Linked DNA regions of Roseiflexus sp. RS-1. The main gene of each other region encodes a partner of the protein of the gene in region 2 in a complex. Links are inferred from orthologs where the notes say so. Each region holds a gene or a part of one and is shown on either strand. Other genes may lie near its edges.

Region 1 (6,268 bases), 390 kb from region 2 along the record:
TGCGGCGCCTGAGAGGTTGTCCAGAGGGTGAACTCATCGGTCGCTGGCTCGTAGCGCGCGACGGTGCCGCGTGTTTCCATCGGGGTAGGAATGAGGCGCTGGTTAATGATCTGCTCGCGCACCACCACTTCGGCAGCAGCGACGGCTGCATCGGCTTTCGCCTTATCGCCCGCCTCCCACTCCATCACGATATTGTTCGGCGCATTTTCGTGGAGTTGCGGCGCACCCGGCTCGGTTGCTTTCTTTGCATCGACCACGACCGGCAGCGGTTCGTACTCCACCTCGATCAGGTCACAGGCGTCGCGTGCGATGTAGCGATCTTCGGCGATCACCAGCGCCACCGGATCACCCGCGAAATGCACCTCGCCAACCGCCAGAACGCGGGGAGTATTGACATTATTCTTCACCCGCCCCGCCTGCCAGGCGCACGGCAGCGGATTGAGATCGAGCATGTCTTCGCCGGTAAACACGGCAACGACGCCCGGATGGGCTTTCGCTTTGCTCGTATCAATCGACTTGATCTTTGCATGGGCGTAAGGGCTGCGCAGCACACACGCATGCGTCATGCCGGGGAGTTTGATGTCATCGAGGAATGTGCCCTGTCCTGTAATCAACCGCGGATCTTCGCGGCGCTTGATAGCCTGACCCACCAGTTTCGTCGGCATCGCTTCAGCCGTCATTGCTGTTTTTCCCTTCTAGTGCGGAGAAACCAGAAGTCGAACGACAGGTGCAATCATCCACTTTAACCGGAGCGATTTACGCAGGAACCTCTTCGCTGCGCATCTTTGCGGCGGCGTACTGTACGGCGCGCACGATGTTGTGATACCCGGTGCACCGGCAGAGGTTCCCCTCCAATCCGTGACGCACTTCCTCGTCGGTTGGTTCAGGATTCCGCTGCAACAGATCGTATGCTGCCATGATCATGCCCGGCGTGCAGTAGCCGCACTGCAAACCGTGGCACTCCCAGAACCCTTCCTGGAGCGGATGGAGTTGACCGTTCTGCGCCAGACCTTCGATGGTCAGCACATTGGCGCCATCCGCCTGTACTGCCAGCATCGTACACGACTTGACGCTGACGCCGTCGACCAGCACCACGCACGCGCCGCACTGACTGGTATCACACCCGATATGCGTACCGGTCAGGTTCAGATGCTCGCGCAGGTAATGAACGAGCAGCGTGCGCGGTTCAACCTCGCTGGTGTACGATTTGCCGTTGACCGTAACCGTAATTGTTGCCACTGTAGACACCTCCTCATTGAGCAGCGAATAGACGGAGCAGGGGAGATATGCTAGCGTTCCCGGCGGCTGCGCGACCGTCCGAGAATGTAGCCGAGCAGGAAAGCGACGACAATCCAGGGCGCCCACGGGCGCTCAGAGATGAAATCGTTGATGATGCCGAAAACGACCGATTCGGGACGCAACTGTTCTTCAGGCGGCACCACGACTGTGCGACGTTCGGGTGTGGGTGGCGGAGGAGCGGCAGGAGTTTCCGCAACTGCAGCCGCCGGCGCGGCGGGGGCTTCCGCAGCGCTCGGAGCAGCGGGCGCCTCCGCAGCCGCAGCCACCGGTGCAGCAACGCGGGTGGCGACCTGTTCGGCAAGCGCCTTGAGCGACTGGTTGATCAGTTGACGCGAAGCGCCTTCGATCAGGCGCTGCCCGACGCTTGCCAGCGTACCGCCGACCTGCGCCTCGCCGCCATACATGAGCAACGTCTTCCCATCCTGCGCCACGAGATCAACGGTGCCGACCCCGTCGACCACGCCGTTGGCGCTTTTCCCGCTGGCGATCAGTTTATAGTGGTTCGGCGGATCAATGTCTTCAATACGGATGCGACCGCTATACACGCCACGGATTGCCTGGATGCCGATCTTGATCGTCCCTTCGTACTCATTGTCGCCGACCTGTTCCAGACGCTCGCAACCTGGAACACACCGCGCCAGCACCTCGATATCGTTCAGCGCCTCCCACACGACGTCGCGTGGCGCGTCAATCGTGTAGCTACCGGAAATCTTCACTGAACCGATCCTTTCGTTGCAGCAAGAAACTTCGGTATCAGGCGATCTGGCGGATCAGCGTTGTTTGTTGTGCAACGCACACGTGTAGAGCGCCTGCGGAGAGGGACGTATAGATTTTGATCAAAGAAATTCTGCGCTCTTTTTTATGGTACCGACAGGTGAAGCATTTGTCAAGCGAAAGACATCCCGACAACGTTCCGCCGCCGGAGCGACGACGCGGCATTGCTGCCCAATCGTATCAACAATCAGTGTCGGAACGGCTTGTGCAAACGCTGGCACAAGCGCCTGATCGACGGAACGCGGCAGCGTGCGGGAGAGACGCTGCCGCCTCCGGAGATTGGCACGCCTTTTGCGGGCGTGGTAGGGGTGTCGCAGGCGATGCTAGTCGATGTGCAGATCCCCCAGCGACACAAACAGATGAGGAACGTGGAGCACATTCTGGTCGAGCGATGCCTGGGCAGCTCGCGGTTGCAGGCGCAATGCCTGAGCCTCAGATTTCAGCAACTCGACGAATCGGTCGACCAGATCGGCATCCCACTGCACACCGCGACATCGTCGCAGTTCGGCGATTGCCTCGTCCTGCGTCATTGCGCGACGGTAGGCGCGCTCCGAGGTCATCGTATCGTAGGCGTCGGCAATTGCCATGATCCGGGCTTCGAGCGGAATCTGATCGCCGGACAGTCCATCGGGGTAGCCGGCGCCATCAATGCGCTCATGATGATGCCGGATAACCGGCAGCACCGGGCGCAATGCTTTCACCCCACGCACGATCTCGACGCCAATAACCGCATGGGCGCGCATAATTTCCATCTCCTCCGACGACAGGGATGCAGGTTTCAGCAGGATGGCGTCGGGCACACCGATTTTGCCGATGTCGTGCAGCAACCCGCCGTAGCGCAGCGCTTCGATGCGGGCAGCGTCGAGACCAATGACTTCGCCAAGACGCACGGCATAACGCATCACCTGCATCGAATGCCCGGCAGTGTACGGATCACGCGCGTCGATCGAAGCGGCCAGCGCTGCGATCATCTCGATATTCTGCTGTTTCAACTGGCGATAGAGACGGCTGTTGTCGAGCGATGCGGCGATCTGCGACGCGCAGATCGTCAGCAAGGTGCGGTCATCCTGATCGAACCCCGGTTGATCAGGCGCCCGACTCAGATCGAGCACCCCGACGATCCGGTCGTTGCTGCGCAACACAAAACGCGCGGCATGCGTGGAAGGGACGGACACCGCAGCACCGGTAAGACGGAGGTGATCCTCGCAAAGACTCTCTTTCCCCGGTGTGCATTGAAGCGGAATACGTGCGCCGACAGCAACACGTGACGCAGTTCCTCGCAGCGCCAGAAGTTCCAGCTCGTTATCGTCAGGATGCACCAGTGAGAGCGAGAGCGTTGCCGGTGAAAAACGCCGCCACAGGAGACCAACAATCTCATTCACTGCCGTTTCAGTATCGAGGGTGCTGGTGAATGCCTGGCTGATCTCGTACAGCGCCACCACTTCCGAGAGACGCTGGCGTTCCTGGCGCACCCGCCGCCACTCGACGGCGCGCCGCACCGTTCGTTCCAGCTCATCGACACTGAATGGCTTGGTCAGATAATCAAATGCACCCAGCTTCAGCGCCTCACGCGCCGTTTCCACGGTTGCATATGCGGTGAACATGATGGTATCAATATCGGGATGCTGTTCGCGCATCTCCCGCAGCAATTCCATACCGCCCATCTCAGGCATCTGAAGATCGGTCAGCACCAGATCGAACCGGTTTGTCTGGAGCATGGTCAACGCTTCTCGCCCGTTGAACACGGTCTTGACACTGTACCCTTTCATGTGCAACAACCGTGCGCAGAAACTATTGACCATCGGATCGTCTTCGACGACCAGGATCGAAACTGGATCGGCATTCGTCGACAGGGACTGATTCATCACCGCCTCACTTGTTGGTGGATGCCATATCTTCCAGGTTGCCATTATAGCGCGCAGGCATTTCTTTGAGCGTACCAGTTTGTGGCGCCATCTGTAATCAGCGCGCATGGCCTGGCTCTGGCGGGATCAAGCGGCTGCGGGGCGCATGCAATGAACCTGTCGATTCGCCCGAGGGTATGCGCGTCGAAAAGAAACGACCGCGCCAGCAGACTGCCGCGCGGTCAAACCAGGTCGCCTGGAGGTGCGATTACGGAGCGGAGGGGCGAGGGCGATTCTGAAAGTAGGTATGCACCCGCCGCTCGAGTTCTTCGAAGTCGAAAGGTTTGGCAAGATAGTCGTTGGCGCCAAGGCGCATAGCCTGCTTTTGGGTATCGGGGGTGCCGAACGCCGTAATCAGAATAACATAGATATCACCAAAATCGCGCCGAATCGTCCGGATCAGATCCAGCCCGTCCATCCGCGGCATATTCATATCGGTAATCACCAGGTCGCAGCGATGACGCTGGAGCACTTCGACTGCCGCCACGCCGTCTTCGGCTTCCAGAACGACATACCCGCCGTTCGACAGCAGGAACTTGTACAGACGCCGGGTTGCCGCATCATCCTCAACGATCAGCACCGTATCAGCATTGTGGCCATTATGCGACCGTTCCGTCGTCACAGACATACACACCCCTCCATTGCTCTGCATATCCTGGAGCCGTTGGCGACCATCCTGACTGACCGTAGAGACATATGATCAAGATAGAGAATGATCCGTCTCTATCCCAAGTCTGGCTTCCCTGACTGGTCACTGCACCTCATGCATGAAAACGCCGGAGGACACGGTAATGATACTCCTATTCTACCATATCTTAATGCTTTTCCAGCAACACAACGCCAATCGTAATCAGTTTGTAACACACCCGACACGCTCAAGAAATGCCCGGCACCACGCAGCGGGCCAGCGCGCAAGCGGTTGGTGCGGATGGTGCGAGTCCGACCCGCCGGTTATGAGCAATCGGTGCTGCTGCGCCAGATGACGGTACATCGCTATCTGTTCCGGTCGATGAGTCGGGTAGTAGACTTCGATGCCATCCAATCCGACCTCCGCCATTACGGCGATGTCTTCAGCAGTCGCCGGGATGGCGTAGACACCCTTTGAGCGACCGGGATGCGCCAGCACCGCCACACTGCCGGTTTCGCGGGCAACGGCGACGATCTCCTCCACCCCTGGGGGACGATACATACCCGGCAGGCGGGTCAGAATATAGCGCATCCCGGCACTCTCATCGTCGTCCTCTGGCGCGCGATCGGGAAGATCGTTCGCCCGTCCGAGCGCCGCGCCAATGTCGGCTACACGTGGCGGACGTTCAATCGCGTCGATGCCGGGCAGTCGAAATCCTGCTGCGATCAGGTGTCGCTGCAACCCGTCCGCATCTGCCAGGTTGCGCTCATCGACGGAGCGACACAACGCCAGGAGCGAAGGATGTTCCGGATCGGCGCCATATACGAGGACATGCCAGAGTTTGAACGGCAGCCGATCATCACGCTGCCCTGCGGGAAAACCGGCATCGATCTCCACGCCGGAGATGACGTGGATGCCGGTGCGCCCACCCGCTTCCTGCACTGCCCGGACACTTGCAGTGGTGTTGTGATCGGTGACGGCGATCACCTGCAATCCGGCGCGCACCGCCGCTGCCATCAATGTGTCTGGCGTCCAGGTCGCGTGGTGAGGTGTTGCGTTGGTGTGAATGTGCAGATCGATCATGGCTGGTCGAGCAACCGATTGAGCAGGCGCGTGTCGAGTGCGCGCAGGGCGTCATTCCGCCCCATCTCGAACAATGCCAGATGATTGCGCTCTTCGTAATCGATAATCCATTCCAGCGGCATCAACTGCTGTGGCGCAATGACCAGCGGCTCGGCGATGATGCGGGGAATGTTTCCTTCCAGAGTCAGAGCCGGGTCGCCGGTTTGCTGTGCAGCCCGCTCAAGTTTTCGCGCCGCCTCTGCCAGCCGATTGTATGCGCGCAGCATCTTGATAGCCGCGCGATACGATGCCAGCAGCGCCCAATCCAGCGTCAACGATAATGCCTGCACCAGGTCTTCCGGCACGCTTTGCAACTGCTGACGCATCGCTTCCGGCGCGACATCCCATGGCGTCATCATAACGACGACAATCTCGACATCATCGCCCGCCGCAAGATCGATCACCGGTCCTAACGGAGTATTCGCCAGCACCGCCCCGTCCCAGTACTTGCGACCATCGATCTCGGTCCAGGGATAGACGGTCGGAATGCTCGACGACGCCATGAGATGGTCAAGAGTGATCCGGTCAGCCGGGTGGTCAC
Region 2 (8,054 bases):
GCACCCGGCGCTCCAGATGCGGATCGGCTCACCGGCGGGCTTGCGACGGTGCATCTCGAACAGCAGCGTATCGCGCAACGCCTTCATATGCGGAGCATTGCGAAAGAAGCAGGTTTCGTGGTTGACGACCAACTCCGTCAGACGTTGCAACTCGTCTCGACCCGCAGGTGCAGTGATGCGACGCTCATACGCTTCGAGCGTTTCTTCCAGCGCTGCCAGGCGTTGCGCCAGACCGGACTCCAGCACCCGTTGCTGCGCTGTGTCGAGGTAGACGCCGCTGTAATCCGCCAGCAGGTTGCGCAAACGATCAAACGCTTCCTGCGATAGACGCACCGGCGGAGGAAGAAAGAGATCGTGCGCTGCGCTCATACAAACCGCCTGATCATCGTGACTGAACGTTCCGAAGCCTGTGCAACGTTCCTGTGTTTCACGTGAAACACGCTCTCCAGACCTTTCGTTCCTGCATCGCTTCTGCCATATGTTGCGCACAGCAGACGCTTGCGACGATCGAGCAGGATGCTCCTTCGCCCTGTTGCGACGCTCAACAATGGGATCTTCAACCGTTCACCTTGAAACCCATACTCGCCACCAGTTCAACCAATCGTGGCGCAATCGCGGTCGGCGGCAATACCTCCCGCACTGCACCAAGCTGAATGGCTGCACGCGGCATGCCAGAGATCGCGCAACTCGCCTCGTCCTGCGCAATTGTGTAGGCGTTACGACGGTAGAGCGACAACATTCCATACGCCCCATCGCGTCCCATGCCGGTCAGCAGCACACCGATCGCGCGCGATCCGTACACATCGGCAATCGCCTGCATGGTAATATCAATCGACGGGCGTTGCATTAGCAACGGTGCATCGCTCAGGTGGATCGTTCCCTGGTGCGTCACCAGCAGGTTGCGCCGGTCAGGCGCAATCAGCGCTTTCCCCGGTCGCACCGGCGCTCCCTCCTGCGCAATCTGCACCGGCAGCGTACCGGCGCTCGCCAGCCATTCAGCCATTCCGTCGCTGAACCCTTCTGCAATATGCTGCACAATCAGTACAGCCGCCGGAAATGATCGCGGCAATCCGGCAATGATCTGATGGATGATCCGTGGACCGCCGGTGCTGGCGCCGATGACGACGACCGGACAGAGCGAAGCGTCGGACGCATTGGCCGATGCTGGAATGGACGCTGGCGTGATCGCAGGATGCGGTGGTGCTTCCGGTGGCAGCGCCTGATGGTCGAGCGACGCTGGCGGCGACGGTGATCCATCGTTGAGAGCGCGGCGGCGACCGCGCAGATGGGTCACAACCTTGACGCGCGACAGGATTTTGACGCGCCTCACCAGATCGCGCGCGGCGTGTTCAAGCGCCTGCGGGTCGCTGCCGCGCGGTTTCTCGACCACTTCGAGCGCACCGGCGCCGAGCATCTTGAAGGTGATGTCCACATCATAACTGGCAAGCGATGCCGTCAGCACCAGAATCGGCGTGGGACAATACGCCATCAGATGTTCGGTCGTGGCCACCCCATCCATCACCGGCATGCGTACATCCATCGTCACAACATCGGGGCGCAACTGCTGCACCAACTCAATCGCCTCACGTCCGTTCGACGCCACGCCGACAACCTGGATGGCAGGATCGCGTTGCAGCATGTCGGTGATGAAACGCCGCATCATGGCAGAGTCGTCAACAACGACGACACGGATGGGTCTGGTCATGCGTCAACTCATTTCGTCTCAACGAAAACGACACGCGATAACAGAACCTGCGTGCATGCCAGAAAGCCGCCGATTGCTCCGGCGGCGCATCTCTGAAACCCAGGATATGCCACTGGTGTATGCGCTGCACGGCATCCGAACGGTGCCGCCCCGATACCGCACGTGCTAGTCCATCTCCAGGATCATCTTGACCCGATTGGGAAGATTAAGGAGATCAACATCTTTGTTCAGGTAGTCATCGACGCCTGCCTCGAATGCTGCGTGCTTGTCGTCACTCGAGGTCAGCATAATGATGCGCAGATCATCGAATGCCGGATTATCGCGCAACCGGCGACAGACTTCGTACCCGTCAATCCCCGGCATATGGACGTCGAGCACCAGCAGATCCGGCACTTCTTCCTCAATCGCTTTGAGCGCTTCTTCGCCGCTATGCGCCAGTCGCACCTCGTAGCCGTACATGCCAAGCCGCATCTTGACAATATCGGTGACCAGTTTGCTATCATCGACGACCAGGATCTTTTCCGCCATAGTAAACCTCGTGTCCTTTCGCGTCGCAACCGGCTTGTCGGGCCCGAGCAACGATAGAAGACAGGAATGATCACATGCCGATCAACTGCTGGATCGTCTCCAGCAGATTGTTCTGGTTGAATTGACTTTTGACGATATACGCCTGCGCACCGACTTCCAGCCCTCGCCGACGATGCGCCTCCGACGCGAGACTGGTCACGATAATGACCGGCAGGTCGGTCTTGCCCAGTTCGCTGCGGATGCGACTGGTCAGGGTGAAGCCGTCCACTCGCGGCATTTCGACATCGCTGACGACGAGATCGTAGGTTTCGGCGCGTAACCTGTCAAGCGCATCGAGTCCATCGACGGCGGTCGCCACATCGTATCCGGCGGCGCTCAGAATGCTGCGGATCAATTCGCGAGTGGCGAACGAGTCATCAACAACCAGCAACCGGGCGCGGCGCCGCGCACTTTGATCCTGTGTCGGCGCGATGAGCGCCGTCCCCCGCCCAAGCTGGATGAGCATCGACGGGTTGAGCAGCAACGCCAGCCTCCCATCGCCGAGCTGCAGTGCGCCGCTATAGCGGCGCTGCTTCTCCAGCAGCGGTCCCAGCGGTTTGATAACTGCTTCGCGTTCATCAACCATACGATCAACCAGCAGCGCCATAGGGCGCCGTGCGCCGCCGACCAGCAGCGCTGGTGCGCGCGTTGCAGCGGCAAACGGGTGACCGTTCGCAATTCCCAGCAACTCGTCCAGCCGGAGCAGCGGCGTGAGCGTCTGATGATGCTGGAAGACCGCCCGCCCCTCAACGGTGCGGATCTGATTGCGCCGCACCCATACCGTCCCCTGACATCCAGACGCCGGGAAACCGAACAGTTGACCGCCGGCTTCGATCAGCAGCACCCGCGTGGTGATCAGCGTCAGCGGCAAGGAAAGGGTCACCTTCGTGCCGATGCCGGGTTGCGACTCGACCTGCACTTCGCCGCCGATGTCGGCAAGATTGGTGCGTACCACGTCCATCCCAACGCCCCGTCCGGAAACATCGGTGATCAGTTTTGCCGTCGAAAACCCGGGCATGAAGATCAACTCCAGCGCCTCCTGATCCGAGAGCGCGGTTGCAGCTTCGCTGCTGATCAACCCTTTGCGCACCGCCGTCTCGCGCAACTGTTGCGGATCCATGCCGCGCCCATCGTCGCGCACCGTAATCAGCACTCTGCCGCCATGCGCCTGCGCTGCGATCTCGATCACTCCCTGGCGCGGCTTCCCCAACCGCTCCCGTTCATCAACCGGCTCGATGCCATGGTCGATGGCGTTACGGATGAGATGCACCATCGGATCGGCGAGCGCTTCGATAACCTTGCGATCCAGTTCGGTCGTTTCACCCGCCAGCAACAACGTCGCTTCCTTGCCAAGATCGCGCGCCAGTTCACGCACGGCTCGCGGAAGGTTGGCGTAGAGAGTGGAAACCGGCGTCAGACGGATCGCCATGACCTCCTGCTCGAGATCGTCGATCAATTGCGCTTTATGGGTATTGTGCTGTCCGATGCGTTCCAGTTGCATCCGGACGAGCGCGCCGACACGCTCGCCTGCATTGAGTGCGACATTCATTTCGCGATCAAAGAGTTCTCGCTGGGCTGGCGACAGCCGCATCCGCCGTAATTCCGACTCAAGGGTCAACAGGGCGCGTTGCTGCCGCTCAACAAGCGCTTTCACTTCTTCCAGCGCCTGAAGATGCGCCTCTTCGATCTGTCTGCCGATCGACAGTTCACCCGCCAGGTTTAGCAACCGATCCAGCCGATCCACCCGCACGCGCACCGTCTGACGCGCCCGTTCGCGCCCGCCGCGCGGCAGAGATGGCGAGGAACCCTCATCAACCGGCGGGTGTGGTTCAACGAGGGGTGCAACCGGACTTTCGACGGCAGGCGACGGTTGCGGCAAGCCTCGCCCAAGCCGACTCGTCAGTGCATCAACATCGATTGACGAAGGCTTGCCGTCAATTGCAGCCGCAACCAGTTCCAGGATTGCATCGCTCCCCTTCAACAGTTCATCGGTCAGAAAACGATCAAGTGAGCGCCGTCCATCACGGACTGCCGCCAGAATGTGTTCGCAGGTGTGCGCCACTTTGCCAACCGCTTCCAACCCAAGCATCCGCGCCGAGCCTTTGATCGTGTGCATGGCGCGAAAAATGGCGTCGATCTGCGCACGGCGCGCCTCTCCCTCCAGCCCGTTGTCTTCGAGCGCCATGAGACCTTCGGTGACAATGCGGATGTTCTCCGCAGTTTCATCACGAAATTGACTGTAGAACGACGCCAGATCCATAGATGTGAAGCATACCGTTGGAGTTCATCCGATGTCCCGACCAGACATTCGCATCCCGACTCAGGCCACCCGACCCGCGCCATCCTGTGAAAGTCCATGCAGCCGATTGGCAATCGCAGTCAGACGTTGGGCAGCGTCCTGCACCTGACGCGCACCGGCAGCGGTGCGACGCGCCACGTCGGCGATCTCGCGCATGGTTTCCACCACCTGCTCACTGGCGCTCTGCTGTTGTGCAGTCGCCAGATTGATCTCGGCGCTGCTCTGGGCAGTGCGCTCCGCCGCCATCACAATCACGTCCATCACCTGACCGGCGCTGTGCGCCAGTTCGACGCCGGCAGCCACTTCTTTGCCGCCTTCCTCCGCCGCCAGCACGGCAGCGTTGGTGGCCTGCTGGATTTCAGCGATCACGCCCTTGACCTCTTTGGCAGCAACCAGTGCGCGGTTCGCCAGACTTTTGACTTCCGCGGCGACCACGGCGAACCGGCGACCATGCTCACCTGCGCCGGCGGCTTCGATGGCGGCGTTGAGCGCAAGCAGATGGGTCTCGTCCGAAAGATCGTTGATCAGGTCGATGATTTCGCCGATCTGCTGCGACCGCTCGCCGAGATTCAGCACCCGCGCCGATACATCCTGCATGCGGCTGCGGATGCGATCCATCGCCTGAATACTTTTATCAACGGCTTCCTGCCCCTCGCTCAGGTTTTCGAGCGTCTGCCGCGCCGCTTCCGCCACCTGCTCGGCGGCGATGGCGATCTGGCGCGCTGTTGAACCCAATTCTTCAATTGTCGTGCTCACCTGCGATACGGCGCTTGCCTGCTCGGAAGCCCCGCTCGCCTGTTCGTGCGAGGCGCGCAGCAGTTCAGTCGCGGCTGCCGAGAGTTCGCTTCCCAGTTCGACCTGCTGGATGTTTTTTTCGATCAGACGCTGGTTGGTTTCATACAACTCTTCCGACTGCGCACGGGTCTGCTCCAGGAAGCGCGTGGTGCTGGTCGACCAGAGCGATGCAACATAGGTGAGCAATCCACCGACGCTGGCGAAGAAGATGACGAATGCCACAGTACGCGGCAATCCGGGAACATCGTTCTGTGGTTGCACCACGCCGACGGTTTCGGCAACGGCGAGAAGCAGGTAGGCAAGCAATGCGACGCCGAACAGGCGAGGACTTTCCGCAGCGCGTCCAAATAGCCCGGCCACGACCACCGGAAACAGAAACGCTATCCCGGCAGGACCTGTGACTCCGCCACCCAGGTAGATCATGCCGATAACATAGAAGAGTGAACCGTACAAGAAAATATTTGACGCGACTGTCGCCGTGCTGAGACGCAACGCGCCAAGCGTGCCACCCACGATCACGGCGATCATCGCAATGACCCCGGCTGCTGCACCGACAGCCTGCAGCGGCATAATGCCGACCAGGGCGAGAACGATGAACAGTATGCTGCCGACACCGGCAACTCCGCCAAACACCATCGTCAGATGGGTCAGTACTCTGGCTCGTTCCTCGTCGTGACTCTGCGGATTGGTGATAACGCTTGCAAAGATTTTATGATTCGATGCCTGTTCCATAACGCTGCTCACTTCTGTTCCGAAGCGTGTGTTCGCTGTAACAAAATGCTGCGTGCAATCGCCCGCACATCGAGTTGCACGACAGGCTGGTCATTGATCAGCAGGACGCCGGTCGTCCAGGGTTCACGCAACCGCTCGCGCAACAACGGCGGCAGCGGTTGAACGTCCGCATATTCGACAATCGTATCCACGGCATCGACCAGCAACGCAATGTTGCGCCGTCGCAAGGGAATGATCAATGCGTGCCGCCGCTGTACCGTGCTGACATCGGCTGGATCGATCAGCGGTCCCAATTCCACAGCGATCACAGAAGGATCGGCGTCTTCCCGCCTCCCGTCGTCGCCTCGCGTCATAGCGCGCAGGGTCGCCACATCTTCCCGCCGCACAATATAGCGATGCTGCGCTGTTCGGATGATGAGTAACATTTCGAGAACCGAGAACCGAGGTAACTGCTCAGGCGTGCGGTTGAAACCGCGCCTGAGAGGACGCTTCGCGCCGGGCGACCGCCTATGCGGTCGCCGTGGCAGCGTCCACGCAGGTGGACGCCCGGCGAAAAGTCTTCCAGAGGCGATTTCAATCGCTGAACTGAGTAACCGAGAACCAAGAACCAAGAACCAGGAACCGAGAACCGAGAACCGAGAACCAGGAACCAGGAACCGAGAACCAGGAACCAAGAACCAGGAACCAGGAACCAGGAACTGAGAACTGAGCGTGGAATATTCACCTTCAACAACCACATGTTCGCCCTCAACCCTCCCGCAGTGCAGCCACGATTTCACCAATGTCGAGCAGCGCTACCGTCTGATCGTTATGGTACGCAACAGCACGGAGGAACCGGGCACGCGCCGGATCAAGCCCGACCGGCGGTTGACCAAAGGCGTCTGCCGGCAGTGATTCCAGATCGATCACGGCATCGACCAGCAACGCCATACCGATATCGTCGTGCACGACAGAAATCAGACGGGTCGAGCGAGTTGCTTCGATAGACGGCATTCCCAGAACCAGGCGCAGATCGACAACCGGCAGGATGACGCCACGATGACTGACGATACCTGGGATCGCCGGCGGCGCACCGGGAACAGGAGTATATGATCGATACCGCCCGACTTCACGAACATGGATTGACGGCAGCGCGTAGATCTCGTCTGCGAGACGAAACAGCAGGACATGTTGCTCAGTACGTTCGGCAAGGTCGGGTTGTGCACCTGTCATGGATAGCAAAAAATGAACAACGACTCATCTCCTCTGCGACAGCATACTATGGAAGATCGGCGAAGGTCAAGCGCCCGACAGTACCGGAACCTGATCGGTTTGCATACGATTTGGTGAATGGGCATTGAAGGTTGAAGGTTGCAAGGTTGAAGGTTGAAGGTTGCAAGGTTGAAGGTTGAAGGCTGGAACGTTGAAGGTTGAAGGTTGGAAGGTTGAAGGTTGGAAGGTTCAACGTTGAACGCTCAACGTTCGACAGTCATTGACATCTTCTATCATTACTGTTACCATACTGCTGACAGTCCGGTCGTGTATTGATACCAAGTCGTATGATGGGCATTGACAAACGTCTGTTCTCCCGTCAGACAGGAAGATGGGTTGCAATCTCCGCCATCGCGGGATTGGCGACGGTGGTCTTGAACATTGCCCTGTTTGCGATGGTGGGTTGGGCAATAGAGGGGCTAAGGGTCGGTGCGTCCATTTTCTCCATTGGCACGCTGATCGGCGCCTTGACCCTGATCGCAGGCAAGGGCTTCTCCGGATGGCTTGAGCGCTTTGCCGCAGCGCAGGCGGCAGCCGACACGAAAATCGCAGTTCGCGATACGATCTATGCCCATGCCCTGCAAATCGGACCGGTCGGGCTGGATCGTGAGCGCACGGGCGAATTGGTCAATACCTCCGTCGATGGCATGGACTGGCTGGAGCAGTACTATAGCATCTACCTGGCGCAGTTCTTTGTTGGCATGA

What was found. The genes of interacting proteins can lie anywhere in the genome.
Region 1: the proteins of ROSERS_RS00180 (region 2) and ROSERS_RS01760 are in contact, whole or in part, in a solved structure (PDB 1A0O), measured with the Escherichia coli proteins. The link is inferred for Roseiflexus sp. RS-1 from one-to-one orthologs.

Annotation. Positions count from the first base shown.
Region 1 is NC_009523.1:430,251-436,518, reverse strand. What follows is about bases 2,896-5,835. They hold ROSERS_RS01760 (response regulator), read right to left. Parts: upstream 4,606-5,835; coding sequence 4,186-4,605; downstream 2,896-4,185. Other genes in these bases: ROSERS_RS01750 (patatin-like phospholipase family protein), read right to left, coding at 5,685-5,835; ROSERS_RS01755 (PHP domain-containing protein), read right to left, coding at 4,828-5,688; ROSERS_RS01765 (HD domain-containing phosphohydrolase), read right to left, coding at 2,896-3,938. In the rest of the region: ROSERS_RS01780 (xanthine dehydrogenase family protein molybdopterin-binding subunit), read right to left, coding at 1-680; ROSERS_RS01775 ((2Fe-2S)-binding protein), read right to left, coding at 757-1,239; ROSERS_RS01770 (SRPBCC family protein), read right to left, coding at 1,290-2,015; more of ROSERS_RS01765, read right to left, coding at 2,397-2,895; more of ROSERS_RS01750, read right to left, coding at 5,836-6,268. UniProt on the Escherichia coli protein: Involved in the transmission of sensory signals from the chemoreceptors to the flagellar motors.
Region 2 is NC_009523.1:35,750-43,803, forward strand. What follows is about bases 1,919-4,870. They hold ROSERS_RS00180 (hybrid sensor histidine kinase/response regulator), read right to left. Parts: upstream 4,533-4,870; coding sequence 2,304-4,532; downstream 1,919-2,303. Other genes in these bases: ROSERS_RS00175 (response regulator), read right to left, coding at 1,919-2,233; ROSERS_RS00185 (methyl-accepting chemotaxis protein), read right to left, coding at 4,593-4,870. Outside these bases: ROSERS_RS00165 (CheR family methyltransferase), read right to left, coding at 1-369; chemotaxis-specific protein-glutamate methyltransferase CheB, read right to left, coding at 557-1,705; more of ROSERS_RS00175, read right to left, coding at 1,871-1,918; more of ROSERS_RS00185, read right to left, coding at 4,871-6,098; ROSERS_RS00190 (chemotaxis protein CheW), read right to left, coding at 6,107-6,523; ROSERS_RS00195 (chemotaxis protein CheW), read right to left, coding at 6,846-7,310; ROSERS_RS00200 (ABC transporter ATP-binding protein/permease), read left to right, coding at 7,637-8,054. UniProt on the Escherichia coli protein: Involved in the transmission of sensory signals from the chemoreceptors to the flagellar motors. CheA is autophosphorylated; it can transfer its phosphate group to either CheB or CheY.